Regions from separate parts of the Rhizobium sp. AG207R genome, predicted to be linked through region 4. Evidence: predicted binding sites of a transcription regulator. Region 4 holds the regulator's gene; each other region holds the start of a gene.

Region 1 (7,189 bases), on a different contig from region 4:
TCCACAGAGTATAGGATACCGAATTGCCCGATATCCGCGCGCCGATGCCATCCACATAGGTATAGGTCGCGATGACAACGGCATTGGCGAGGGCGAGAACGATCGCCCGGCGGCTGCCCTTTCGGGCCTCGAAGGCAAGCGTCAATATGCCGGCACAAATGGCCATGGTGCCGATCAATGCGCCGCCCGAAAGCGTTTCCTTCAAAATGAAGCTGCTTGTCGAGACAATAATGAGCGGTGCGACACCACGCATCAGCGGATAGACGAGCCCGATATCCCCGGCGCGATAAGCGGCTGCCACCAGTTGGAAATAGGCGAATTGAAGGATGGCCGAGGCACCGATGAACGGCCATGCCGCTGAGGCGGGCAGGGGAAGGAACGGCAGAAGGGGCAATGCCGCGACCGCGCCGCCGGCCGAAACCAGCGCCGCATCGAGCGATTTGTCGGTTCCGGCCTTGATGATCGCATTCCACGTCGCGTGCAGCAGGGCGCCGAAAAGAACGAGCGCGATAACGTCGAGAGACACGGAAAACCTCGGAAATTGGCAGGCGTAATGGCAATGCTTGGTATTTTGTGGGAGTGCGGTCCCCATATGATCAGCAATACATCGAAAAGCAACGAAATATCGGTCATTCTGACGGCTTGCCATTTGCTCCGGTCATGTCGGGCGCTGAGAATGGTGTTTTTGTTATGTTCCAGATCGCTCTTTTCAGCATTATAAGTAACTAATTTATTGGAGTATGAAGCGCGAACAAATATCGCATGTCCTGTGAACGCGAGAGTAGCATTAGACACTTCTTACTTAAAAACGACAGAGGGCTGTGTCGCCTGCAACGCCGCGTGTTGTCGGGCGTGGGAAAATCGACGCGAAAACGCCGCGCGCAATCTCTCTTCCCCTCATGAATAGAGTGGATAATTCTACAAGAGGTGAAAAATATTACAGGTAGAGCGCGCGATGCTGCTGATGAAAATCATACTAAGAGATAAGTATAGAATCGTCGAACCAAAAATTGGCAGGGCAATATCATTGCGCGAACTCGAAAATTATTCTGTGGGAAAATAATCAAATAGCATATGTTCCGCGTTCGCATTCGGTTCTCGTTGGAATTGACTATCTATGCGAAGTTTCTAATTTATATGCGAATAAAAAGCGAACAAAGATTGCATTTCCTGAGAACGCAACCCCGCGGCTTCAGGAAAATTTATGAAAGCGCTTTGGAGAGGGGCTTGAACACAGGCGTATAAATGCCCGCGCGCGGCCATAGGGCCCAAGATGCACCGTGCCTGGGACAATCAATGGTCGTATCGAACTCGTGAGCCGTCCGTCATATCCAGCCGTAGTCTATTGCGATCAGCGTCGGAAAATCAAATCATCGTCATCGAGGTCGGTCGTCGGCCTGCATATATAGACCGGACAGGAAGCGCGATCCTTCGTGGGGAGATAATCCTGATAGGCGTAAAAGCCCATATCGCATGCGCCGCTGTCCGCAACATAGCGATCATAGAGCGTCATGTTCGGTGTTCTTCTGGCCGGATAACGCATGATGACTGCACGCTCCCGATTGATGACCGCCCTGGCCTCGGCGCAGGTCATGGACATGGAATTATATCGCGAAATCGCCAATGCCGGCGTCGCGGCCGAAGTGACGAGCAGGCCCAGCAGGATGAAATTTTTCATCTGAGTAATCCTCCCTGAAGTTGTTATAATACAATATATATACGCGGAGACCGCCATTGCGGTTTCCATATTTGTGACAAAACGCAAGTGTGATCGAGGTGGGAGGCTTCGTGATGAACCACGATAGTTATGACGATTCCTATATAGCCGATATCCTCTTGTCCGTAAGGACCATCGCGCTCGTCGGCGCTTCGCCCAATCCCGCGCGCCCGAGCAACGGTGTGATGGCCTATCTCCTGAACAGGGGATATCGCGTCATCCCCATCAATCCCGGACAGGCCGGCAAGGAAATTCTGGGGCAATGGGTCTATGCACGCCTGGCCGACATTCCCGAGCCTGTGGATATGGTCGATGTTTTTCGGGCGCCGGAATATCTCCGATCGGTCGTGGAGGAGACGATCATGATCGAGCCGCGGCCCCCGGTCATCTGGGGCCAACTCGGCGTGCGTGACGATGCGGCTGCGGCGAGAGCGGAAGCTGCGGGGGTAAGGGTCGTCATGGACCGCTGCCCGGCTATCGAGTATCCGCGTCTGGTCGCTTGACCGAGATCATGCATGACGGCTGCATTCTGCCGTTTATCGCGCGATCTCACTGAAAGATGGCAAGTTTTTTCCGCGAGCCGAGAAGCACGGCAAAGTTCGCGGTTAACTTTCATATGCCAGGCGTTATGCTTTTCCCGTTACGAACAAGATCCGGCGGGAGGAAAAATATGCCAACCAACAACCCAGGTTTCGACACGCTTGCGATCCACGCCGGCGCGCAGCCAGACCCGGCGACAGGCGCGCGCGCGACGCCGATCTACCAGACGACCTCCTTCGTCTTTCAGGACGCCGATCATGCCGCTGCACTGTTTGGATTGCAGCAGTTCGGCAATATCTACACGCGCATCATGAACCCGACGCAGGCGGTGTTGGAAGAGCGGGTGGCGGCTCTTGAAGGCGGAACCGCGGCTCTCGCGGTGGCCTCCGGTCATGCGGCACAGCTGCTCGTTTTCCATGCCATCATGCAGCCGGGCGACAATTTTGTTGCGGCCAAGCGGCTCTATGGTGGCTCGGTCAATCAGTTCGGGCAATCCTTCAAGAATTTCGACTGGCGAGTCCACTGGGCCGATTCCGCCGATCCTGCGACCTTCGAGGCGCAGATCGATGGCCGCACCCGCGCCGTCTTCATCGAAAGTCTTGCCAATCCCGGCGGCACCTTCGTCGATATCGCCGCGATCGCGGCCATCGCGCACAAGCATGGCCTGCCGCTGATCGTCGACAACACCCTTGCAAGCCCCTATCTCATCCGGCCGCTGGAGCATGGCGCCGATATCGTCGTGCACTCGCTGACAAAATTCCTCGGTGGCCACGGCAATTCCATGGGCGGCATCATCGTCGACGGCGGCACTTTCGACTGGTCCGCCTCGGGCAATTATCCCATGCTGTCTTCACCGCGCCCGGAATATAACGGCGTCGTTCTGCATTCGACTTTCGGCAACTTCGCTTTCGCCATTGCTTGCCGGGTGCTAGGCCTGCGCGATCTCGGGCCAGCCATCTCGCCATTCAATGCCTTTCTGATCCTGACCGGCATTGAGACGCTGCCATTGCGCATGCAGCGCCATTCCGACAATGCGGCTGCCGTTGCGCGTTGGCTGAAAGCGCAGGAAAAGGTGGCATGGGTGAACTATTCCGGCCTGGAAGACGATCCGAACCATGCCCTCCAGCAGCGTTACTCACCGAAAGGCGCGGGCTCGGTCTTCACCTTCGGACTGAAGGGTGGTTATGAAGCGGGCAAGGGGCTGGTCGAAGGTCTGGAGCTCTTTTCGCATCTTGCCAATATCGGCGATACGCGTTCGCTCGTCATCCATCCCGCCTCGACGACCCACAAACAGTTGACTGACGAGCAGAAGGTTGCCGCCGGTGCCGGCCCGGATGTCGTGCGTTTGTCGATCGGCATCGAGGACGTCAAGGACATCATCGCCGACCTGGAACAGGCGCTCGCGAAAGTCTGATGAGGTTCCTCACATAGCTTTGGCAACACTTTTTTATTGGGTTGTATTGAGGCGACCGGCGAAAAAACGTGAAAAACGGGGCGCTCGCATATATGGCCTCTTCAAATCTGACCCTATAGGATGCCGGTTACGAAGCGATCCAGCCGGGTTTCTGGACGATAGAGCGTCTTGACCAGGATCGCCGCGAAAACGGCGGTAAGCACCCCACCCATGACGTCACCGACATAATGCGTGCCGACGTAGACTCGCGAGAAGGAGACAAGGATCGCGCCGAGTAGGAAGAAGAGGCTTCGCTCTGGCATGCGTTGAAGTGCAAATGCGGCAACGATCGCGAACGCGGCCGTTGCGTGGTCGGAGGGAAAGGACGGGTCATTGCTGCGATTTATAAGTAGCTTGGTGACTCCGACATCATACGGGCGAACGCGACTGACAAAAAACAGGATGACTTGGTTGATGCCGAGACCGATGACGAAGGTCAGGCCCGCGGCAACGAGTGCGTGTCGGGTTTCCGATCGACGTTCTCCGACCCACCATTGGACAGCGACGAGAACGATCAACAAGGGAACGCCGTAAGCCGTGATTAGGATCATCAGGCTGTCGACTGTCGGGTTTCCGGCTATGCCATTGATCCACTCTGTTATAACGACATCTAGTCCATACATGCTGGCCCCTTCTGAACTGCGATTGCGATTTCGGCCCGATTGAGATGGTCGAGCCAAATTAACGAAGCGCACTAGGGCATTGTTTTCTGACGTTTCCCTGAAAGGTGGGAGCTTGGCATGGGGCGGCAGGTCAGGATGATATGCTTTTCGGGTTCGCGTTTTATTGGGTTCGCGGAGAGCCACATAAGGCAATCGACAGGAGACATTTGTGACGACCTATCTGGCAGTGGACATCAGCGACATCGAACCGGAAACGGGCGCGCCCGCAGCTGATCGCCTCGTTTCGGGAGCCCCAATCTTTCGCACATGGAATGTTGAAGAGGCCGATGGCGGCCTTTACGTCGGCATATGGGAGGCGACGCCTGGCAAATGGAAGGTCGTCTATGACGAGTGGGAATACTTCCATATCCTCTCCGGCTACTCCGTTGTAACGTCAGACGATGGCGAGGCCTTTCATCTGCGTGCGGGCGACCGCCTTATCTTGAAGCCGGGCTTCAAGGGGACCTGGGAAGTGATTGAAACGACTCGCAAGGATTATGTGATCCGTCTTTGACGATGCTCTTGAATTAGAACATGAAGTTCGCGTTCATGCGCCCTTTGGCGCGCTTCATTTCCTGCCGTTCCGCGATGGCCGTGATGATTGCCGCAGGTTGTGTCACTGCCGCTTCATTAAACTGTCATCAAACTGAAACAATGCGTCTTTAGAGCCAAGTCTGTCGCCGGGAGATTTCAGGCGGGGAGGTTCGTTTACCATGGGGACCTCGCGCCGATCTTCTGCTCGCCATCCTTTCATTCACTTGAGGAAGTGAGTCTACTATGCTTAACCTGAAACTCCGTTCGCTTTGCCTGACTGCAGGCCTCATCGCGGCTATGTCCGCTTCGGCCTCCGCTGCCGACATCACGGGCGCCGGCTCGAGCTTCATCGCACCGGTTCTGTCCAAGTGGGCTGAAGGCTACAAGGCTGCGACGAACAATGTCGTCAACTATCAGTCGGTTGGTTCGGGCGCCGGCATCAAGCAGCTTCTCGACAAGACCATCGTATTCGGCGCTTCGGACAAGCCCATGAGCGACGCCGACCTCGAGAAGAACGGCATTGCCCAGTTCCCGATGATCTCCGGCGGCATCGTCGTTTCCTATAATGTCGAAGGCGTAAAGCCGGGCGAACTCGTTCTCGACGGCAAGACGCTGGCTGACATCTTCCTTGGCAAGATCGCCAAGTGGGACGATGCAGCCATCAAGGCTCTCAACCCCGATGTAAAGCTGCCGTCCACGCCGATCTCGGTCGTTTACCGCGCCGACAGCTCGGGCACGACCTTCAACTTCACCGACTACCTGTCGAAGGTTTCGCCGGAGTGGAAGGAAAAGGTTGGCTCGAACACGGCTGTTGAATGGCCGGTCGGTTTCGGCGCCAAGGGTTCGGAAGGCGTTTCCACGACCGTCAACCAGACGGCTGGTTCGATCTCCTACGTTGAATATTCCTACGTCGTCGCCAACCACATCGGTTTCGCGAAGATGAAGAATGCTGCCGGCAAGGTTATCGAGCCGAGCCTGGAAACCTTCAAGGCTGCCGCTTCCAACGCCGACTGGGCCAAGGCCAAGAACTTCAACCTGATCATCACCAATCAGCCGGGCGAAAAGAGCTGGCCGATTGCTGCCTCGACCTGGGTTCTGCTCTATAAGAAGCCGGCCGATGCTGCTAAGAACGAAGAGGCACTGAAGTTCTTCAAGTGGTCCTATGAGCATGGCCAGAAGGACGCGACCGCCCTGTCTTATCTCGCGGTCCCAGACAATGTTGTCGAGATCGTTGAGAAGTCTTGGAAGACGGACTTCGGCACGAAGTAATTTGTGCTAGGCGAGAAAGTTGCGGCGGGCAGGGTATTTCCCTGTCCGCCTTTCGTGATAGGACAAGGGGAAATCGATGGCTAACGCGACTCAAATGGCGGGCTTCCAGGCTGTGAATACCTCCGCCGCGACCAGAAAATTCCGAATCCAGGATCGGATTTTCTATTTGATGACGCTTGGCTCGGCTGTTCTTGTCGTGCTTCTGCTGCTGGCAATCCTCGTGGTTCTTGTCATCGATGCCTTGCCCACATTTCAGACCTTTGGCTTGTCGTTCCTCTGGGGCACCAAGTGGAGCGCGCCGGCTGATATTTATGGCGCCGTGCCTGCCGTGGTCGGTACGCTTGTAAGTTCGTTCATCGCCATGCTGATTGCTGTTCCCCTCGGCATCGGCATCGCCATATTCCTGACGGAACTTTGCCCCGGCAGCCTGCGCCGTCCAATCAGTACGGCCATCGAGCTTCTGGCAGGCGTTCCCTCCATTATCTACGGCATCGTCGGCCTGTTCATTCTCGTGCCGCTCATGCAGAACTATATATTGCCATTCCTTATCTCTACGGTCGGCCAGGTGCCGGTGATCGGTCTGCTGTTCCAGCCGCCGGCCCCGGGCGTCGGCCTGCTGACGGCAAGCCTCGTGCTCGCCGTCATGATCCTGCCGTTCATCACCGCAATCTCCCGCGACGTGTTCAGCACCGTGCCGCCGATGCTGCGCGAATCCGCCTACGGCATGGGCATGACGACATGGGAAGTGGCCCGCCACATCCTGATCCCTTATACACGCCGTGGCCTCGTCGGAGGCATCATGCTTGGCCTTGGCCGCGCGCTTGGCGAAACCATGGCCGTCACCTTCGTCGTCGGCTCGGTGAGCCGTCTGCAATCGTCGATCATTTCGCCGTCCACGACCATTTCCGCCCAGATCGCGAACAACTTCGGCGATGCCGACGGTCTGCAATTGTCGAGCCTGATCGCGCTCGGCCTGCTCCTGTTCGTCCTTTCCTTCTGCGTGCTTGCAGTGGC
Region 2 (7,189 bases), 640 kb from region 4:
TTTCCATCATCGAATCCCAAAAGCCGTTGATATTGGCAAAAACCATCGGCTTTTCGTGACGGCCCAGCTGGCCCCAGGTCATGATCTCGACGATCTCCTCCAGGGTGCCTATACCGCCCGGCAAGGCCACGAAAGCGTCGGCGCGCTCGAACATGCCATGTTTGCGCGTATGCATGTCCGGCGTTATGATGAGTTCGTCGAGCTGACCGAGCGAGTGGCGCGTCGCTTCCATATCGACCAGAAATTCCGGAATGATGCCGGTGACCTGACCGCCGTGCGATAGCACGCCGCTTGCGACAGCGCCCATGATGCCCTTCGTTCCGCCGCCATAGATCAGGCGCAGGCCGTTTTCGGCAATGCTTTTGCCGAGTTCGCGGCCAGCGGCCATGTAGGAAGGATCGCGTCCCGGCTGTGAGCCACAATAGACGCAAATGGTTCGAATTGGCGCGGAATCGTCGGTCATGGATGCAAAGAACTATGCTGCAGGTGCGCAGTCAAGATTTTTCAAAGGAAAACTTGTGTCGGGACATGCGAAAATGGCTGAGAAAGCTTGTAAAAGCAGGCGAAATCGCTAGCAATTTCAGGAGTTGCGATGACTTCGCCGCGTGGAGATGAATGATGATGAAGAACCGTGCCGGTTGGCTGGCTCTGTTGGTGTTGGCAATTGCGACCCTGTTGATGGTCTTCTTCGTGATGCCGCGCATCAACGGTGACAAGACCCCGATCGGCAACGTGGTCAATCAAGCCAGCAATGCGGTGAAAAATACGATCGACCAAAATGCGCAGAAGGCTGGCGAGACCGCCGAGAGCGCGACCAAGGCCACGCAGAATGCCGTGTCGACCGCCGTCAACACCGCAGATCTTGCGAAAAAGCTGACCGGCCTGACCGACGCGGCAACCGCTTCGCTGGCCGATTTGAAGGCGCTCTTCAAGGATGGCAATGCACCGGCCCAGGATGTCTTCACGGCTGCGAAGACAAAGGCGATTACTGCCCTGCAATCGATCGTCGGCTTCGCGCTTCCCGAAGGGATCGACGCAACGACAACGGGACTCGTTAAGAAAGCGCAGGACGGTGCAGGCAAGGCTCTCGCCATCATCCAATCTCTCCCCGAGAATGCTGCCGAAGCCAGTGCGGCGATCGACAAGGCTCTTGCAACGCTGACAGGGCAACAGGCGCCCGGGACCAACTCGGCTGCCAATCCTCGCGTACCATCATTCGACGTATTGCGCGTCGAGCCGGATGGCTCCACTGTTATCGCAGGCTCAGCCGAGCCGAATGCCAAGCTAGAGATCGTCGACGGCGAAAAGGTTGTCACGACGACCAATGTCGGCCCGAGCGGCGACTTTGCCGCCGTACTCGACAATCCGCTGCCGCCTGGAGACCACGAATTGGTGCTGCGCGCGACCGGCAAGGACGGTAAGGCCGTCAGTTCCGAGGAAATCGCAACCGTCTCCGTACCGAAGGACAATTCCACCCAGGTTCTCGCGATGGTGTCGAAGCCAGGCGCTGCAAGTCGCATCATCACCGCGCCTTCCGCCAAGCAGGGCCGCGTGACCGCCGGCGAACAGGACGCGTCCGCGGCCGACACTCAGGCCAAAACGACCACGACAGATGCCAAGCCGCAACAGGATGGTACGGCGGTCGCATCCGCCAATCCCGCGGCAGGCACGGCAACACCGCCAGCAGCGAAGGTAGAGGCGAATCCAGACGTCATGGTCAATGCGGTGGAGATCGAAAACGATCATATCTTCGTTGCCGGCACCACGAAGCCGAATGCCAAGGTCCGCGCCTATGCCGACGACAAGCTCATCGGCGAGAACGTCGCGGGTGCGGACGGTCACTTTGTCGTGGACGGACCCATGCCTCTTGCCGTCGGTGATCACAAGATCCGCGTCGACGTACTCGATGGCGCCGGCAAAGTCGTCGTGCGGACCAGCGTCAACTTCACGCGCCCCGAGGGCAATCAGGTGACGGTCGCGGCGCAGACACCCGCCGCCGCAAATGGTCAAGGGCAGACGGCCACGGCAAACATGGTGCCGCTCGACGAGGGCGAGCTTGCCAAGCTCAAGGAAGGCGCGGGCAAGGCTTTTGCGCTGCTCAAGGGCCTCTTTACCGACGGCAAGCAGCCTAATACGGAGCAGCTCGCAGCCGCCCGCTCCGGCACGGAAATCGCGCTCAAGTCGCTGTCTGAATTCCGGCCGACCATCAACGCCAGTGCTGCGTTGAAGAAGGCTGCTGCCGACGCTTCGAGCACAGCCTCCAAGGCGCTTGCCACCTTGCTGGCTTTGCCGAAAGATCCGAAATCGGTCGGCGCGGCGCTGCCTGGGCTCGAACAGATGATCGCTGTTATCACGCAGCCTGCTCAGACGGCACCGGCGCAGCCGAACACAGAGGTCTCATCCAACGACAGTGGCCCGAAGACGCTCGAACAGGCACCGCTGTCGCAGGACACCAATGCCGTCATCATCCGTCGCGGCGATACGCTGTGGCAGATATCGCGCCGCATCTACGGTGCGGGCGTGCGCTACACGACGATCTATCTGGCCAACGAGGACAAGATCAACAATCCGGACCGTATCCTGCCGGGTCAGGTCTTCGGTCTGCCGAAGGATGCATTGCCGAATGCCGAGGAGCTTCACCGCAAGCGGCTTTCGGGCGAGCATCTCTAGCGGCAACGACCGCCCATCGTGAACATTGGCAGCGGCCAGGCTCAGCAACGCCTGGCCGCTGCTTTTATACCGCATGAAAATAGTATAAGCGTCGCCCGACCCCATAGCCTTCCCACAACGGCCATGTCTTGGCTATGAAGGCTTGCCAGTCGGCTGTGCAAATGCTGCCACACCCGGCTGCCCAATCATTCGCCGGAGACGGACATGGCAGGCCAGAAGAAAACCATATCGGCGGATTCCAGCAATCCATTGAACACGATCGTCAATCTCTGGCCCTATATGTGGCCGAGCGGGCGCATGGATCTGAAAATGCGGGTGGTCTGGGCGACCGTCTTCCTGCTAGTCTCGAAATTTTTCCTGCTGCTGGTCCCCTACTTCTTCAAATGGTCCGTCGATGCGCTGAACGGCAAGCTCGACATGCAAGGCATTCTGCCTGCTTTCCTGGTCGGCGCCATCGCTTTGATCATCGCCACGAACGCGACGCGTCTGATCCAGCTCGGCCTAAACCAGCTGCGCGATGCCCTGTTTGCGAGCGTCGGCCAATATGCGGTGCGCCAGCTCGCCTACAGAACCTTCGTGCACATGCACGAGCTCTCGCTGCGTTTCCATCTGGAGCGCAAGACCGGAGGCCTCTCGCGCATCATCGAGCGCGGCACCAAGGGCATCGAGACGATCGTCCGCTTCACGATCCTCAACACGTTTCCGACCTTCATCGAATTCCTGCTAACCGCCATCATCTTCTGGCGCGGCTATGGCTTTTCCTATCTCGCGGTCACGGCCGTCACGGTCTGGCTCTACATCTGGTTCACGGTTAAGGCGAGCGACTGGCGCATCTCCATCCGCCGGACAATGAACAACAGCGACACCGACGCCAACACCAAGGCGATCGATTCGTTGCTGAACTTCGAGACGGTCAAATATTTCGGCAACGAGGAGATGGAAGCCAAACGCTTCGATCAATCGATGGAGCGATATGAAAAGGCAGCCACCAGCGTCTGGACGTCGCTCGGCTGGCTTAACTTCGGCCAAGGCTTGATCTTCGGCCTTGGCACGACGGTGATGATGGTCATGTCGGGCTGGTCCGTCTTGAACGGCCATCACACGGTTGGTGACTTCGTGTTCATCAACGCCATGCTGCTGCAGCTCTCCGTACCGCTCAACTTCATCGGCTTCGTCTATCGCGAAATACGTCAGGGCCTGACCGATATCGAGGAGATGTTCGACCTGCTCGAGGTCAAGCCCGAGGTGGTCGATGCGCCTGACGCCAAGGAGCTCGTCATCGGTAATGGCGCAATCGCATTCAAGGACGTGCATTTCGCCTATGATCCGGCGCGGCCGATCCTGAAGGGCATCTCCTTTGAGGTGCCGGCTGGCAAGACGGTTGCCGTGGTCGGGCCTTCGGGCGCCGGTAAATCGACGCTGTCGCGCTTGCTCTATCGTTTCTACGACGTGCAGGACGGCACGATCACCATCGACGGCCAGGATCTGCGAACCGTCACGCAGAAGAGCCTGCGCAAGGTCATCGGCATGGTGCCGCAGGATACCGTGCTCTTCAACGATACCATCGCCTACAACATCCGCTATGGCCGTCCGAGCGCCAGCGAAGGGGAAGTTACCGCGGCCGCGGAGATCGCGCAGATCGGCGAGTTCATCCGCAATCTGCCGGAAGGCTTCGAGACCAAGGTCGGCGAGCGTGGCCTCAAATTGTCTGGCGGCGAGAAGCAGCGCGTCGCGATCGCGCGTACCATTCTCAAGGCGCCGCCGGTCCTGATCCTCGACGAGGCGACCTCGGCACTCGACACGACGACCGAGCGCGAAATACAGGCTGCCCTCGATGTCGTTTCGAAGAACCGTACAACTTTGGTCATCGCGCATCGCCTGTCGACCGTCATCGGAGCAGATGAGATCATCGTGCTGAAAAGCGGCGTGATCGCCGAGCGCGGCACGCATGCCGAGCTTCTGGCGCGGAACGGGCTTTATGCGTCCATGTGGAGCCGCCAGCGCGAGGCAACGCAGGCGGAGGAGCATCTGAAACAGGTACGCGAAAACGACGATCTCGGCGTTGTCGACCGACTGGCGCCGGCAAGCTGAGAAAAACCGTGGAAGCATGGAACTCCGCCGCCCATGACAGCATCGGGTGCGCAATGGTTATGCACCGATTGTTGTCACGAGACTGAGATGACAGCTTGCTAGGTACGAGGGTCTTTTCAACGGAGCCCCTCAAATGCGTAGTTTTGCCAAAGCTTTCAGCTTGTTGCTCGTCGTCGGCCTGGCCTCGCCGGTTTTCGCCGAAGATGCCAAGCCTTTCACCGATGCCAAGGAGATCAACCTCCTCGATCTGCTGCCGCCTCCGCCCGCCAATGATTCCGCACAGATGAAGGCTGAGCTCGGCGAAATCCTGACGATCCAGGTGACCCGCACGCCGGAAATGGCGGCTCGCGCCGTGGCCGATGCCGAAGAGAACGTCTGGCGCTTCTCCGACGTCATCGACAATCCGAAATTCACCAAGGAAAACCTGCCGAAGTTTTCGGCCTTCTTCGACCGCGTCGTCGAGACCGAAGGCGCCGTCGTCGATCCCGCCAAGGATGTCTGGAAGCGTCCGCGCCCGCATCTCTACAGCGACCTCGTCAAGCCGATCGTGCCGCTCTCCAAGTCCGGCTCCTATCCGTCCGGCCACACCACGGTCGGCACGCTGATGGGCATTGTGCTTGCCAACATGGTGCCGGAAAAGCGCGCCGCCATCATGGCTCGCGCCTGGGAATACGGCCACAACCGTATCGTCGGCGGCATCCACTATGCTTCCGATATCGAAGCCGGCCGCATTGCAGGCACCGTCATCGCCGAAACCATCATGACCCACGAGGACTACAAGACCGAGTATGAGGGCGCCAAGGCTGAACTGCGCGCCGCTCTCGGCCTCTGATTTCCGATCGGCCGACGCGGGACACAGGAGGCCGCCGCCATCGGCGGCCTTTTCATTGCGTCCCGCACGGGTTTCCACAGGCTGCACTTTTCAAGTCAGGGGAACGTTGGCATCTTGCTCGACGCGGATTGCGTTGAGGACGAGCGCGCGAAAGCATTGCCCATGACAGAGTTTGCCTGTAGTCACGCTCGACTGGTATTCAGAGCAAGACCGCTTATCTTGTTCTCATTCTTTTGACTGGCATGATCTTGCCGAAGAACCGGAGCCTGGTTCCTGGTGAGCATGCCCTAACGGAGTAGGCCATAGATGAGCTTGATGAACAGCGTACGCAACGTCATCGTTCCCATACACAAGGAGGGCTATCCCTTCGTTGCAGGCTTCTTCGTCGCGTCGCTGGTGCTCGGTTGGATCTTCAAGCCGCTCTTCTGGATCGGCCTGATCCTGACGCTGTGGTGTGCCTATTTCTTCCGCGATCCCGAACGCATGACGCCTCAGGACGATGATCTGGCGATATCGCCTGCTGACGGCAAGGTTTCGAGCGTGCAGATGGTGACGCCGCCGGCCGAGCTCAATCTCGGCAGCCAGCCGATGCTGCGTATCTCGATCTTCATGAATGTCTTCGATTGCCATGTGAACCGTTCGCCGATGCGCGGTCGCATCACCAACGTCGCCTATCGCCAGGGCAGCTTCCTCAATGCCGAACTCGACAAGGCCAGCGAACAGAATGAACGCAACGGCCTGGTGATCGAAACGAAGCATGGCGAAATCGGCGTCGTGCAGATTGCCGGCCTCGTTGCCCGCCGCATTCTTTGCTTCGTCCATCCGAACGAGCCGCTGGATGCCGGCGAACGCATCGGCCTCATCCGCTTCGGCTCGCGCCTCGATGTCTTCCTGCCGGAAGGCGCTTCGTCGCGCGTTGCCGTCGGCCAGCGGGCGATCGCCGGCGAAACCGTCATTGCCGAATTCGGCTCGGTCAAGGGCGCAACCCTTAGCCGCCGCAGCTGAAGTGTAGGAACACGAGCGAGATGAAGACGCCTTTTCCGCCTTTCGAGCCGCACGGGCCCAATGACGAAGCGCGTGGACCGCGTCTCCGGGAAATTCCGTTGCGACTGATCGTGCCGAACATGATCACCGTGCTGGCGATCTGCTCGGGCCTGACAGGCATTCGCCTCGCTTTCGAAAACCGTTACGAGCTCGCCGTCGTGGCGGTGCTGGTCGCCGCCTTCCTCGACGGCATCGACGGGCGCGTCGCGCGGCTGATGAAGGCCACCTCGAAATTCGGCGCGCAGATGGATTCGCTCGCCGACATCGTCAATTTCGGCGTTGCGCCGGCGCTCGTCGTCTACGTCTTTCTGCTGGATCAGGCCCGCTCGCTCGGCTGGATCGCGGCGCTGATCTATACGATCGCCGCCGGACTGCGGCTCGCCCGCTTCAATGTCATGGCTGAACGCGAGCATAAAGCCTCGTGGCAATCCGAATATTTTGTCGGCGTACCGGCGCCTGCCGGCGCCATGCTGGTGCTGCTGCCTGTTTATCTCGGCTTTCTCGGCCTTACGCCGGACCGCACCTTCGCCTTATGGGGCGCAGCCTACACGG
Region 3 (7,189 bases), on a different contig from region 4:
AGCATTGGCATGGGCGTGCACGACGATTTCACCGGCTGCGGCGTCGGTTCCGCGCTGTTGGGCGCTCTCATCGATACCGCCGATAACTGGCTCGCCATCAAGCGTCTGGAATTGACCGTCTATGTCGACAATGCGCGGGCGATCGGCCTCTACGAGAAATTCGGGTTCGAAACCGAGGGGCGTCTACGTGCCTTCGGTTTCCGCAATGGCGAATACGTGGATGCGTTCACGATGGCGCGGCTGAGATTCTAAGCAATCACACGGCGGCGAATATGATTCCGCCGCCGACTATCATCAGCCGATCAAATCCAGCCACTCGTCCTCGGTCATGACCTGGACATTGAACTCGCGCGCTTTGTCGAGCTTGGAGCCGGCACCCGGTCCGGCCACGACGATATCGGTCTTCTTCGACACCGAGCCGGAAACCTTGGCTCCCAGGCTCTCAGCCTTCGCCTTGGCCTCGTCGCGGGTGAACTTTTCCAGCGAACCGGTAAAGACGACGGTCTTGCCGGCGACGGGACTGCCTGAGGTCACCGGCTGCTCCGCTTCTTGAGGCTGAACCTCCTCCAAAAGCTTCGCGATTACCTGCGTATTGCGCGGTTCCTTGTAGAATTCAACGATGGCTCGCGCCACCACCTCGCCGATGCCCTCGATATTGTTAAGATCGTTCCACGCGTCGCCGGCAAGCGGCGCGGCTTCCTTCATCGCTGTTTCGAAGGCTTCGTAGGTGCCGTAGGAGCGTGCCAGAAGCTTGGCCGTCGTCTCGCCGACGTGGCGGATGCCAAGCGCGAAGATAAAGCGATGCAGGGCGATCTGGCGCCGCTCGTTGATCGCGGCGTAAAGTTTGCCGACACTGACCTTGCCGAAACCTTCGATATTCTCAAGCTTCGTCAGTGACGCCTGCTGACGCTTTTCCAGGGTGAAGATGTCAGGCGCGGTCTTTATTTGCAGCGCCGGATCCTCGCTCTCGAAAAAGAAATCGATCTGCTTGGAGCCGAGGCCCTCGATATCGAAGGCGTTGCGCGAGACGAAATGCTTGAGATGTTCGGTCGCCTGCGCGCGGCAGATAAAGCCGCCGGTACAGCGGGTGACGGCATCGACCTTCCCGGTCTTCTCATTGATATCGCGCACCGCGTGGCTGCCGCAGACCGGACAGACTTTGGGGAACTCGTAAGGCGCGCTCGACGCCTCCCGCTTCTCGAGCACAACGTCGACGATCTGCGGGATGACATCGCCCGCCCGCTGTACGATTACCATGTCGCCGACGCGGATATCGCGGCCATCGCGGATCGGCTCGCCCTTGTTGCCGATGCCCTTGATGTAATCGGCATTGTGCAGAGTCGCATTGGTTACGACAACACCGCCAACCGTGATCGGCTCCAGTCGCGCAACCGGCGTCAGCGCACCAGTGCGGCCGACCTGGATGTCGATGCCGACCAGACGCGTGAAGGCCTGTTCCGCCGGGAATTTATGCGCAGTCGCCCAGCGCGGCGAGCGCGAGCGGAAACCAAGGCGGGCCTGCAATTCCAGGCTATCAACCTTATAGACGACACCGTCGATATCATAATCGAGATCCGGCCGCTGCAGGCCGATCTCCTCGTAGTGGCCGAGAATGTCGGCGACCGAACTCAGCCGCTCCATCAGCGGATTGACGGGAAAGCCCCAGGATTTGAAGGTCTGCACCATGCCGTATTGTGTGTCGGCCGGCATGTCGGACATCTCGCCCCAGGCATAGGCGAAGAATTTCAGCTTGCGGCTCGCCGTCACCTTCGCGTCGAGCTGACGCAGCGATCCGGCCGCCGTATTGCGGGGATTGACATAGGTCTGCTTGCCCTCGGCCTCCATCTGTGCATTGAGCGCCAGGAAATCGCTCTTGGCCATATAGACCTCACCCCGCACTTCGACGACGGAGGGAGCGCCTGCCGGCAAAGTCTGAGGGATTTCCTTGATGGTCCTGATATTGGCCGTAACATTCTCGCCTGTCGTACCATCGCCACGCGTCGCCGCACTGACCATCCGGCCATTCTCGTAACGGATCGACATTGAAAGGCCGTCGATCTTCGGCTCGGCAGTAAAGGCGATCGAATTATCCGGCAAGCGACCGAGGAAACGATAGACGCTGGCGACGAAATCCTCGACATCCTCCTGTGAGAACGTGTTGTCGAGCGAGAGCATCGGCCTTGCATGGACAACAGGAGCAAACGTCTCAGATGGCGGGGCGCCGACCCGTCGCGACGGGCTGTCGGCGCGAATCAATGCGGGAAACCGCGCCTCGATCGCGTCGTTGCGCCGCTTCAGCGCATCATACTCGGCATCCGAAATCTCCGGCGCATCCTTGCCATGATAAAGCGCGTCGTTGCGCGCGATCTCCGCAGCCAAATAGGCAAGCGCCGCGGCCGCTTCCTCCTCGGTCAAATCCTCGACGGGCTTCTGTTCGGTGCTCATGAATCTACACTCCCCGATTTCGAAGATGTTTTAGAGCACTTCCGCGAAAAGTGCGAAGCGGTTTTCAGCTCGGGGCACGTAAAAACAAAGGGAAAAATCTGCAATTCAATTGCCGGACCGATAAAGGTGGCGGCGCTGCTCACGACAACTTTACGCCGTGATCTGTCGTCCTTGGTGTTACAGATGCGGGAAGTATCAGCGTCCAGTTAGCCCCGATGGAATTCCCTATCCAATTCCTGGGGCAGCGGCTCTTCCGCGTCTATCGCAGAGGATTTAAGGTAGGCTATATTATGAGAGCCACATCTCTGGAAGTGATTGGATCATTGGCAGAAATTCGAAATCACGCATGAAGCACCGTCTTACCGTTCTCTCTATTTTCCTCGTCGTTGCAGTCTTGATCATGAGCTCATTCGTCAGCCGCTCCGCTTTGGGGCTGGTCGTCAGAGCCTGTGAAATCAACTCCACCCTGACAGGGTCGCCATATCCGTGCCTCAAGATCGTCCAGTCGCAGGACCCTTTGTCTTCATACGTTGTTCTTCGTGAGCCTGCTGACAAGGAGCGCACCATCCTTGCACCGCTCGCCGATGTACCCGGCATCGAAGACCCACGCCTTCTGACCGCGGGTGCGCCGAACTATTTTGAGGAAGCGTGGAAAGAGCTATCGGCAATCGATCCGCGCTCAACGAAGGCTTCGAGACAGAATTTTGCTCTGGCGATAAACGCCGCCAGCTGGCGCACACAAGATCGGCTTCATATCCACATGGGGTGCGAGACGCCTCGCTTTCGCGCGCTCTTGAAAGCCCATGCGACGGAAATTGAAAGCGGCCGGTTTACGGACTTGAAGACCCGAGCTGGTTGGTGGGCAACTTTCCATACGGCCGATGACCTTTCGAATTTGAACCCGCTGCAGCTCGTCGCAGATGGCGTCGATGGCGCCCGTTCAAATATGGAAAATGTGGTCGTCGGCGTCTTTGGCGCTGCATTGCCCAACGGGCAGCATGGCTTCTATATTCTGGCAAGAATAAACGAGGCCCACAAATCCCGCGGCTCCGCGGAGGACATGATCGATCCCAAATGCCGGCTCTGATGCATGTCGCTCAGAAGTTCGTACGTCGGCGGAACTCATTCACAACCTACCGTCCGATTTCGTAAGATGACACGGCCAAGGCTGGCCGCCCAAGTCGTCAAAAGCGGATCAGGACCAGCGCTCGCAAAAGGCTTCGATGTCGCTTGATTGAAAATCGGCAAGCCGCTCCATGATGGTTTCGAAAGGCCAATCCCACCAGGCGATGGACGTCAGTCTTTCTGCGATGGTTCGAGTGAAGCGCTCTCGAATGAACTTGGCGGGAATACCACCGACGACAGTATATGGTTGAACATCTTTGCTGACGACCGCGCCTGCTGCAAGCACGGCGCCGTCTCCAACCTGTACGCCCGGCAAAACAATCACGCCATGACCAATCCAGACATCGTTGCCGATGACGGCGCGGTCTTCCTTTCGCCGATCGAAAAAGGCGTGGTCCCGCACGGCGCTCGCCGCGTAATATTCCGGACAATAGGTGAAACGATGCATGGATGGTCGGTCCATCGGATGATTGGGAGCGCCAATTCTGACCTCTGCCGCAATGGCGCAGAACTTTCCAATCGTTGCGTCACCGACAATGCAGCGCGGCCCCAAGTAAGAGAAATCTCCGAGTTCGGCAGTGTGCAGAGATGTGTCCGCCAAAATCTCACAGCATCTGCCGATGCTCGAATCCCTTATGTTCGCCGTCGGGTGGATGACGGTTTCTGCGATTTTTGGGCGATTGGGTTGTGTGGTTGAGTGCATTGACGGTCTCCGGATTCCGGGCCTGCCTAGCCGGGGACGATGAAGGATATATGACGCAAGACCGTCGAAAAACCGAAGCAAGATGCCGACGGCAGATGACGGGTTCAGGCGCGTTTCAGCGCTATAGTCGCTGAGCTTGCTGCTATGCCCGCTTCGGGCAAGTCGCCACCGGCATCTGCTCCGACAACATCACAGGAGAGATCACCCGTTACCGGCCAGCAAGCGCTTGGCAGCCGCCCTCGCCTCTTCGGTTACCGAAGCACCCGCGAGCATGCGGGCGATTTCCTCGGTGCGATCCTTCGGCTCCATGGTGGCGACGCGTGTGGAAATTTTTTCCGAGCCGTCCGCGACGGGTCCCTTGGAGATCAGGAGATGGGTTGCAGCGCGGGCAGCGACCTGCGGTGCATGGGTGACCGACAGCACCTGCACGCGATCGGACAGGCGCTTCAGCCGCTGGCCGATCGCATCCGCGACCGCGCCGCCGACACCAGTGTCGATTTCGTCGAACACGAGGGTCGGCGCAGAGCCGCGATCGGCAAGCGCAACCTTCAATGCCAGAAGGAAGCGCGACAGCTCGCCGCCAGAGGCGACCTTGGTGATCGGTCCCGGCCGCGTGCCAGGGTTGGTCTGCACATGAAATTCGACAACGTCGATACCCTCGGCTGTCCCAGCTTCTGGATCGCTTGATATCTCCACCATGAAACGCGCACGCTCGAGCTTCAAGGCCGGCAGTTCGGCCGTGACGGCTGCGGCCAGAGCCTCGCCGGCATGGTGACGTTTCTCCGACAGATTGCGTGCGGCGACATCATAATCCGCCTTGGCGGCGGAAAGCTCGGCAGCAAGGCGCGCCAGTCGCTCTTCGCCGGCGTCGAGATCGGCTAGATCCGAAATCATGCGTGCGGCCAGGGCTGGCAGTTCCGTTACCGGCACGGAATATTTGCGCGAGGCACCCCGCAACGCGAAGAGGCGCTCTTCGACACGCTCAAGTTCGCGCGGATCATATTCCGTTTTGCGGAGTGCTGCCTCCACTTCCATTTGCGCGTTGGACAGCTGATCGAGAGCGGCATCCAGCAGCGCCACGGTATCTTCAAGCAAGCCCGGCGCTTCGTGGCTCTTGCGCTCCAATCGGCGCACCAGCGATGCGATATGCGGCACGGGCGATGCGTTGCCATTGAGGAATTCGGAAGCCTCGGCGATATCGCCGGCGATGCGCTCGGCTTTCATCATCCGCGAGCGCTTCTCAGCCAGCTCATCCTCCTCGCCATCCTGCGGCGAGAGCTTCTCCAGCTCCTCGACGGAGGCGCGAAGATAGTCCGCTTCACGCGCTGCCTTCTCGACCTGCTCGCGATGCTTCTTCAAGGTGCGCTCGGTATCGCGCCAGATTTTGTGCAGCCTGCCGACCTCCTGCGTCTCTTCGGCGAGGCCGGCAAAGGCATCCAGCAAGGTGCGGTGCGCGTCGGTATCGATGAGCGCTCGGTCATCATGCTGACCGTGAATTTCGACGAGAAGCTGGCCGATCTGGCGCATGAGCTGCACGCTGAGCGCCTGGTCGTTGACAAAGGCCTTGGTGCGGCCATCGGCGGACTGCACACGGCGGAAAATCAGATCGCCGTCATCGTCGATGCCATTTTCGCGCAGGAGCTTGCGGGCCGGATGCTGTGTACCGACATCGAAAACCGCAGTCACCTGGCCGCGATCCTCGCCATGGCGCACGAGCCCGCCATCGCCGCGCCCGCCAAGGGCCAGCGACAGACTGTCAAGCAGGATGGATTTGCCCGCACCCGTCTCGCCGGTCAGCACCGAAAGTCCGGACTCGAAGGCAAGATCCAGCCGCTCGATCAAAACGATATCGCGGATCGAAAGCTGGATCAGCATCTGCGCTCAATCTCACGTCCCAAGAAGAAGTTTCTTGCCCGCTCTGGAAATCCAGGAGCCCGAATTTTCGCTCGGCTCCACGCCACCCTTCTGCAGCAGCTGATAGGAATCCTTGTACCAGCGGCTGTCCGGATAGTTGTGGCCGAGAACGGCAGCTGCCGTTTGCGCTTCGGGTACGATACCCATCGCATAATAAGCTTCGACGAGTCGCGCCAGGGCTTCTTCGATCTGGTTCGTCGTCGGATACTGCTCCACCACCACGCGGAAGCGGGAGATGGCAGCCAGATAATCCTTGCGCTCCAGATAATAACGGCCGATCTGCATTTCCTTGCCGGCGAGCTGGTCGCGGGCAAAGCGGATCTTTTCCTGAGCGTCGCTGACATATTGCGACTTCGGATAGGTATTGACGAGCTTGGTCATCGCCTCGATCGTCTGCTGTGCTGCACGCTGGTCCTGCGTCACGTCGACGATCTGTTTGGCATAGGACGAACCGACCAGATATTGCACATAGTCGGCATCTTCCGAGCCCGGATATTGCTTGAGATAGGTATTGCCGGTCTGTACCGCCTCATCATAACGGCCCGTGCGATACTTCACGAAGGTGCTCATCACCAATGCCTTGCGTGCCCATTCGGAGAAGGGCTGCTGCTGGTTGATGGCATCGAACTTCTTGCCGGCTTCCGTCATGTTGCCGGCCTTGATGTTGGCAAGGCCCTGATTGTAGAGCATCTCCGGTGGATCGGTCTCGACACCGAGCTTGGTGATGTCGATATCCTTTTTCGTATTACACCCCGTCACCACCGCACCGGTACCGGCCAGAAGGAGCGATACGAGCAAAGCCCGTGCTGTGATATTCATGCGTTCAGACCTTGCAAAACCCATCGGATGACTGTCCCATAGCCGTCGTTGCGGAGACGGCGTTCTCTCGCTGGCGTTTCTAGCCGCAAAAACACCATCAGGGCAACGCATTGATGGTGCATTAACGCATTTTTGTGGCAAAGACCGCATATCCGCAGCCTTTAATCACTGTTTTGACAGGGA
Region 4 (7,189 bases):
TTCTGCGCGCTCTTTCGCACGATCGCGTCATCGATGATGTTGCGCAGATCGGCAGCCGGAACGGCAGAGAGGTCGAGAAAGTGTTTCGGAGAAGCCATGTCCTTACCTGTGCTCCAGAAAAAACAATAACGCCCGCGTGGGGCAGGAACGCCCCGTCAGCGGGCGTTGAACTCAAGCCGATTTCTTGGTGCGGGCAGCGCGCGCACGCTCGGCGGCACGCTCCAGGCGGGCAAGACCTTCGCGTGCTTCTTCGGCGGTGACGACCAGCGGCGGCAGAAGGCGGATGACGTTATCGCCGGCCGGCACGCCGAGCAGATGCTCGGCACGGATAGCCTGCAGCAGCTCTGCCTGCGGAATGGCCGCCTTGATGCCGAGCATCAGACCTTCGCCGCGAACGTCCTCGATGATGTCAGGAAAACGATCCTTGAGCGAGGCGAGCCCCTGGCGGAAGACCAGCGAGACATCGCGCACATGCTGCAGGAAGCCTTCGGCAAGCACGATATCGAGAACGGCATTTCCGACCGCCATGGCGAGCGGATTGCCGCCATAGGTGGAACCGTGGGTGCCTGCCTTCATGCCTGAGGCGGCTTCTGCCGTCGCAAGGCATGCACCGAGCGGGAAACCGCCGCCGATGCCCTTGGCGACAGCCATGATATCAGGCTTGATGCCGGCCCATTCATAGGCGAAGAGCTTGCCAGTGCGGCCGACGCCACACTGTACTTCGTCGAGGATCAGCAGCAGGCCATGTTCGTCGCAGATCTCACGCAGCCCGCGCAGGAATTCGTTGGTGGCCGGACGGATGCCGCCCTCGCCCTGAACCGGCTCGATCAGGATTCCGGCCGTCGCATCCGTGATGGCGGCGCGCACGGCATCGAGATCGCCGAATTGTACCTGATCGAAACCCGGTGCCTTGGGTCCGAAGCCCTCGATATACTTCTCCTGGCCGCCGGCGGCGATGGTCGCGATGGTGCGGCCGTGGAAGGCGCCCTCGAAGGTGATGATGTGGAACTTTTCGGGATGCCCCTTGGCGAATTGATAGCGCCGCGCCGTCTTGATGGCGCATTCCAGCGCCTCGGCGCCCGAATTGGTGAAGAATACCTTGTCGGCGAAGGTCGCTTCCGTCAGCCGCTTCGACAGCTTCTCCTGACCGGGCACCTCGTAGAGGTTCGACAGGTGCCAGACCTTGTCGGCCTGGGCCTTCAATTCGGCGACGAGATGAGGATGGGCGTGACCGAGCGAGTTGACCGCGACGCCGGCTGCGAAATCGAGGTAGCGCTCGCCATTTTCGGTGACCAGCCAGACGCCCTCGCCTCGCTCGAACCGTAACGGAGCGCGCATATAGGTGTCATAAAGCGGCGTGGTCTCGGCCATGGCCATATCTCCTGATCACAACTTTAAGGACCGATCGCTTCGATTTGATGAAACGGGTCCGAAAAAATCAAAAATGCCGCCTTGCGGCGGCCCGGGCACTATTGATGTTTTGCATCGCGATGTCAACAAAACTGGCGTTTTAGCAGGTGCGAGATAGCGCTTGCGGGCAAAAGAGATAGGTTCGGCGGCGCCTATTGCAGAAATGCCACGCCTAGGCAGCAAGTTGGGGAAAACCTCGAAATCGATTCCTCAAGATTCTCGCGACTCTTGTCACGGAGTCAGCCTCACACTAGGTTAAAAAGCAATTGCTAGACTGCATGCGGCGGAACTAGTCACCACAATTTTAGAGCGTTTCGCGCCTCGTTCCCATGCGAGGCAATGGTGAGGGATTCTGCCATCGGAAACGCGACAGCGGAGACAGGGCATGAATTGGACAGACGAACGCGTCGAGAAGCTGAAAAAGCTATGGTCCGAAGGGTTGAGCGCCAGCCAGATCGCTGCGCAGCTCGGTGGCGTGAGCCGTAATGCCGTTATCGGCAAGGTGCACCGCCTGAACCTTCCTGGCCGAGCGAAGGCGGGCGGCACGGCAACCGCGACGCGCACGCCAAAGCGCAGTGCCGCGGCTCCCCGCGCAACGACCTACGGCTCGCGCGTCGCTACCCGCACCGTGGTCGCCCGCCAGCAGGGTGCAACCATGCTGAAGGAAGAGATCGAGATAGATTCCGTCAATGAAATTCAGTATCGCCCGGCATCGAACGTCGTCGTTCCGATCTCCCGCCGCCTCGGCCTGACGGAGCTGACGGAACGCACCTGCAAATGGCCGGTCGGGGACCCGCTGAAGGACGACTTCCACTTCTGCGGCAATGACAGCCCGGATTCGTCCCCCTACTGCACCTATCATCAGCGCATGGCCTACCAGCCGGTGCATGACCGCCGTCGCAACAACGGCTGAAAGTTACCGCAAGACAAAGAGAAACGGGCCCCTCGAGGCCCGTTTTTCTATTTCCGCCGCTATTTAGTAACACCCGAGCGGCGAGCCGCTCAGGCTTCCATGGAATAGCCCGCGCCGCGAACGGTGCGGATGACATCCTGCATATTGGAGAAATTGAGCGCCTTGCGCAGACGGCCGACATGGACGTCGACCGTGCGTTCATCGACGTAGATATCGTGCCCCCATACGCCATCGAGCAGCTGCGAACGCGAGAAGACGCGGCCTGGCGAGGACATCAGGAACTCCAGCAGGCGGAATTCTGTCGGCCCCAGCCGGACTTCGCGGCTCTTGCGGTGGACGCGATGGGTTTCGCGGTCCAGCTCGATATCGCCGCAACGCAGCACCGTGGAGAGAACCTCCGGGCGGGCGCGCCGCAGCATCGCCTTGACGCGGGCCATCAGCTCCGGCGTCGAGAACGGCTTGACGACGTAATCGTCCGCGCCGGTCGAAAGTCCGCGCACGCGCTCGCTTTCCTCGCCGCGAGCCGTCAGCATGATGATCGGCAAGCGCTCCGTCTCCGGCCGCATACGCAGCCGGCGGCAGAGCTCGATGCCGGACACGCCGGGGAGCATCCAGTCGAGGATCAGGAGATCGGGGATGCGCTCCTGGAGACGCAGCTCGGCCTCATCACCTCTGAGGATCGTGTCGACCTCGAAGCCTTCGGCCTCAAGATTGTAGCGCAGCAGAACGCTAAGCGCTTCCTCGTCTTCTACAACAGCAACTCTCGGAACCATGCGCCTATGGTCTCCTTTCTTCGCTTCCAGATTATTCCGTCACTGCGCCGACGGTGTTGGCGGTATCGTCCTTCGGGCGCTCGCCTTCCGGCTGAGCACCGGTCGCCATGTAATAGATCGTCTCGGCGATGTTGGTGGCATGGTCGCCGATGCGCTCGATGTTCTTGGCGCAGAAGAGAAGATGCGTGCAGGTGGTGATGTTGCGCGGATCTTCCATCATGTAGGTCAGCATCTCGCGGAAGAGCGAGGTGTACATGGCGTCGATTTCCTCGTCGCGTTCGCGGATCGACACGGCCTTATCGGGCGAGCGGGTCGCGTAAACATCAAGAACTTCCTTGAGCTGGCTCAGTGCCAGTTCGGAGAGGTGTTCGATGCCACGAGCGAGACGACGCGGCACGCCCGTGCCCTGAACGGCGATGACGCGCTTTGCGGTATTCTTGCCGAGATCACCGACGCGCTCCAGATCGGAGGCGATGCGGATCGAGCCCATGATTTCGCGCAGGTCCGCTGCCATCGGCTGACGACGAGCGATGGTGACGATCGCCTTGTCACCAACTTCGCGCTCGGCATGGTCGAGAACGACGTCGTCGGAGATGACCTTCTGGGCCAGGGCCGCGTCGCTGTTGACGAGAGCGCGTACGCTGTCGCTAACCATCTGCTCGGCCAGGCCGCCCATTTCGGCAATGCGGCGCGTCAGAAACTTCAGGTCTTCGTCATAGGCAGAGAGAATGTGAGTGGAGACCATTTTTCTATCCTCAAGTGAACTGTGTGAAAGGAGCCGCGCGCCTGCCATCATCAACCAAAACGGCCCATGATGTAATCCTGCGTGCGGAAATCGTCGGGATTGGTGAACATCTTATCGGTGTCGTTCTCCTCGACCAGGTGGCCGAGATGGAACATTGCGGTACGCTGCGAGACACGAGCGGCCTGCTGCATGGAATGCGTCACGATGACGATGGTGAAATTCTCCCGAAGCTCGTGGATGAGATCCTCGACCTTGGCGGTTGCGATCGGATCGAGCGCAGAGCACGGCTCGTCCATCAGGATCACCTCCGGGCTGACCGCAACGGCGCGCGCGATGCAGAGGCGCTGCTGCTGGCCGCCCGACAGGCTCGTGCCGGCGTCATGGAGCCGATCCTTCACCTCACCCCAGAGACCGGCCTTCTGCAGACTGGTTTCGACGATATGCTCGAGATCGGCCTTCGAGCGATGCAGGCCATGGATGCGCGGGCCGTAGGCGACATTCTCGTAGATCGACTTCGGAAACGGGTTGGGCTTCTGAAAGACCATGCCGACGCGGGCGCGCAATTCCACGACATCGATGCTGTCGTCGTAGACATCCTGATCGTCGAGCGTGATCTTGCCGGTGACGCGGCAGGTCTCGATCGTATCGTTCATGCGGTTGAGGCAACGCAGGAAGGTGGACTTGCCGCAGCCGGAAGGGCCGATCAGGGCCGTGACCGTATTGGCGCGGATCTTCAGATTGACGTCGAAGAGCGCCCGCTTGTCGCCGTAGAACACAGAAACGTCCTGGCCGATCATCTTGTAAGGGATCGTCGTCATCTTCTTGGCCAAGGCTCTTTCGCTGGCAGCTTCCGTCATCATGTTCATTTCGTGCGCCCTCCCTTACCAGCGCCGCTCGAAGCGGCGGCGCAGCAGGATGGCGCCGATGTTCATCGCGACGAGGAAGAAGAGGAGCACGATGATGGCGCCGGACGTTCTTTCGACGAAGGCCCGCTCGGCTTCGCTCGCCCACATGTAGATCTGCACCGGCAGCGCCGTCGAGGGATCGAGCGGCGATGCCGGATAATTGGCAACGAAGGCGACCATACCGATCAGAAGCAGCGGCGCGGTCTCTCCGAGCGCATGGGCAAGCCCTAGGATCGTGCCCGTCAGAATGCCAGGCATCGCGAGCGGCAGAACATGATGGAAGACCATCTGCATGCGCGATGCGCCAAGACCGAGCGCTGCGCTGCGGATCGACGGCGGCACGGCACGCAAGGCCGAGCGCGTGGCGATGATGATCATCGGCAGCGTCATCAGGCTCAGTACAAGGCCGCCGACCAGCGATGCCGAGCGCGGCAGCCCCATCATGTTGATGAAGACCGAGAGACCCAACAGGCCATAAACGATCGAGGGGACGGCAGCGAGATTGTTGATGTTGACCTCGATCAGATCCGTCAGCCGGTTCTTCGGGGCGAACTCTTCCAGATAGATCGAGGCGGCAACGCCGACCGGCAAGGCAAGTACGAGAACGGTCAGCATCAGGTAGAGCGAGCCGATCAGCGCGACACCAAGCCCGGCGGCTTCCGGCCGGCTCGAATTGCCCGACAGAAAGAGACCGCTGTTGAAGGCCTTATGAAGCGCGCCGCTTTCGCTGAGTTGCTTCATCCATGCGACCTGGCGGTCGGAAATCTTGCGATCCTTCTCGCTGACGGTCAGATCGATCTGCCCCTTGTTGGCGGAATCGATGTTGGCGCTGGCCAGGAATGTGACGCTCTGTGTCGTCCCTATGATAGAGGGGTTGGCAACGACTCTGTCGCGCAACACGATCCTGGCGCTGTCCGACACCATCGCCATCGCCTCGCGTACAAGCGTGCGATTGGCCGGATCGATGCCAAGCGCTTTCACCAACGCATCGCGCACCAGTACGGGGTAATTGGCAGCGATCAGCACCTTCGGATCGTTCATGCGCTTACCCGTCGGGTCGATTACCTTCTCGGTGAATTCGATCGGCAAGGTGATCGAAGTCTGGACAAAGGCGGTATAACCAGTGCGGACCACGGTCGAGACCAGGATGATAAGGAAGACGAGACCGAAGATGACGGCGGTCATCCCATAGGCGCGAAAGCGACGCTCGGCGGCATAGCGCCGCTTGATGCCGATATCTCGGTGCACAGACGCACCCGGCGTCAGACCGCGCGGCATGTTGAGCTGAGAGGAAGATACGACGCCGCTCATTCGTATTGCTCCCTGTATCGACGGACAATGTAGAGCGCATAGACGTTGAGGCACAGCGTCAGGCAGAACAGCGTGATGCCGAGGGCGAAGGCGACGAGCGTCTGCGGCGAGGTGAATTCCAGATCGCCGGTCAGCTGATTGACGATCTTCACCGTGACCGTCGTCATCGGCTCGAAGGGATCGAGCTGCATGCGCGCGGCAACGCCTGCGGCCAGTACCACGATCATGGTTTCGCCGATCGCCCGCGACGCGGTCATCAGCAGCGCGCCGACGATGCCCGGAAGAGCCGCCGGCAGGAGCACGCGCTTGACCGTTTCCGACCGCGTGGCGCCGAGGCCCAAGGAGCCGTCGCGCAGCGAGCGCGGCACCGCCATGATGATATCGTCCGACAGCGACGAAACATAAGGGATAAGCATCACGCCCATGACAAAGCCAGCCGTCAAAACGCTCTGCGCCTCGATGAAGCTTCTGTAGTTTCCGGTCATCAGCCCGTCTATCTCGGCGGAGATATCGCGCAGGAAGGGGCCGACTGTGACAAGGGCGAAGAAGCCGTAGACGATCGTTGGAATGCCGGCCAGAACCTCCAGCATCGGCTTGGCGATGGAACGGACGCGAGCCGAGGCATATTCGGCCATGTAGATCGCGGCAAACAGGCCAATAGGCACGGCAAAGAGCATGGCCACGAGCCCGATATAAATCGTACCTGCCAGGAGCGGGATCAGACCGAAGGTGCCCGAGGTCTGCGCGCCGGCGCCGGTGAAGCGCGGGTCCCAGACGGTGCCGAAGAAGAACTCGCTGGCCGGCACTGCGCTGAAGAAACGCGCCGCCTCCGAAAGCATGGAAACGACGATGCCGACCGTTGTCAGCACCGCAATGGAGGAGGCAACGATCAGAGCTCCGAGAATGACCTGCTCGACCCGGTTGCGGGCGCGAAAACGCGGCGCAATCGCGCGAAGACCATGGACTGCGCAAAGCAACGACAGGACGATCGCCGCTACCGACATGATCATGCGGCTCAATTCACGCATGCCATTATATCTATTCGCGGCCTCGATCATGTAGCCCGTGGGGCGTACGGCGAGTGGAACGCCCTTCTGCGCCAACAGCAACTGAAGATCGGCCTTGCCGCCAT

Evidence for each region. The regulator PhoB, encoded in region 4, activates phosphate uptake and scavenging genes when phosphate is short. The targets are predictions, from matches to a motif close to TGTCATNNANCTGTCAT.
Region 1: a site for PhoB is predicted at 5,009-5,025, ahead of pstS (phosphate ABC transporter substrate-binding protein PstS). Genes of this name have one in related genera too.
Region 2: a site for PhoB is predicted at 4,838-4,854, ahead of JJQ51_RS04120 (acid phosphatase). Genes of this name have one in related genera too.
Region 3: a site for PhoB is predicted at 4,313-4,329, ahead of JJQ51_RS15320 (DapH/DapD/GlmU-related protein). Genes of this name have one in related genera too.

The regions. Positions count from the first base shown of each region.
Region 1 covers NZ_JAEPVT010000012.1:195,657-202,845, reverse strand. Annotated here, with positions in the region: gene JJQ51_RS26590 (EamA family transporter) at 1-526, opposite strand, end outside; gene JJQ51_RS26585 (hypothetical protein) at 1,352-1,678, opposite strand; gene JJQ51_RS26580 (CoA-binding protein) at 1,792-2,220, shown strand; gene JJQ51_RS26575 (O-acetylhomoserine aminocarboxypropyltransferase) at 2,388-3,671, shown strand; gene JJQ51_RS26570 (phosphatase PAP2 family protein) at 3,785-4,333, opposite strand; gene JJQ51_RS26565 (cupin domain-containing protein) at 4,542-4,886, shown strand; gene pstS (phosphate ABC transporter substrate-binding protein PstS) at 5,150-6,175, shown strand; gene pstC (phosphate ABC transporter permease subunit PstC) at 6,252-7,189, shown strand, end outside.
Region 2 covers NZ_JAEPVT010000002.1:40,038-47,226, forward strand. Annotated here, with positions in the region: gene JJQ51_RS04105 (TIGR00730 family Rossman fold protein) at 1-463, opposite strand, end outside; gene JJQ51_RS04110 (LysM peptidoglycan-binding domain-containing protein) at 619-2,670, shown strand; gene JJQ51_RS04115 (ABCB family ABC transporter ATP-binding protein/permease) at 2,875-4,761, shown strand; gene JJQ51_RS04120 (acid phosphatase) at 4,895-5,593, shown strand; gene JJQ51_RS04125 (phosphatidylserine decarboxylase) at 5,900-6,598, shown strand; gene pssA (CDP-diacylglycerol--serine O-phosphatidyltransferase) at 6,619-7,189, shown strand, end outside.
Region 3 covers NZ_JAEPVT010000006.1:66,874-74,062, forward strand. Annotated here, with positions in the region: gene JJQ51_RS15305 (GNAT family N-acetyltransferase) at 1-252, shown strand, start outside; gene ligA (NAD-dependent DNA ligase LigA) at 295-2,445, opposite strand; gene JJQ51_RS15315 (CDP-diacylglycerol diphosphatase) at 2,873-3,532, shown strand; gene JJQ51_RS15320 (DapH/DapD/GlmU-related protein) at 3,641-4,273, opposite strand; gene recN (DNA repair protein RecN) at 4,475-6,148, opposite strand; gene JJQ51_RS15330 (outer membrane protein assembly factor BamD) at 6,161-7,030, opposite strand.
Region 4 covers NZ_JAEPVT010000002.1:676,086-683,274, forward strand. Annotated here, with positions in the region: gene argF (ornithine carbamoyltransferase) at 1-98, opposite strand, end outside; gene JJQ51_RS07240 (aspartate aminotransferase family protein) at 172-1,371, opposite strand; gene JJQ51_RS07245 (GcrA family cell cycle regulator) at 1,796-2,323, shown strand; gene phoB (phosphate regulon transcriptional regulator PhoB) at 2,413-3,096, opposite strand; gene phoU (phosphate signaling complex protein PhoU) at 3,128-3,841, opposite strand; gene pstB (phosphate ABC transporter ATP-binding protein PstB) at 3,892-4,707, opposite strand; gene pstA (phosphate ABC transporter permease PstA) at 4,723-6,057, opposite strand; gene pstC (phosphate ABC transporter permease subunit PstC) at 6,054-7,189, opposite strand, start outside.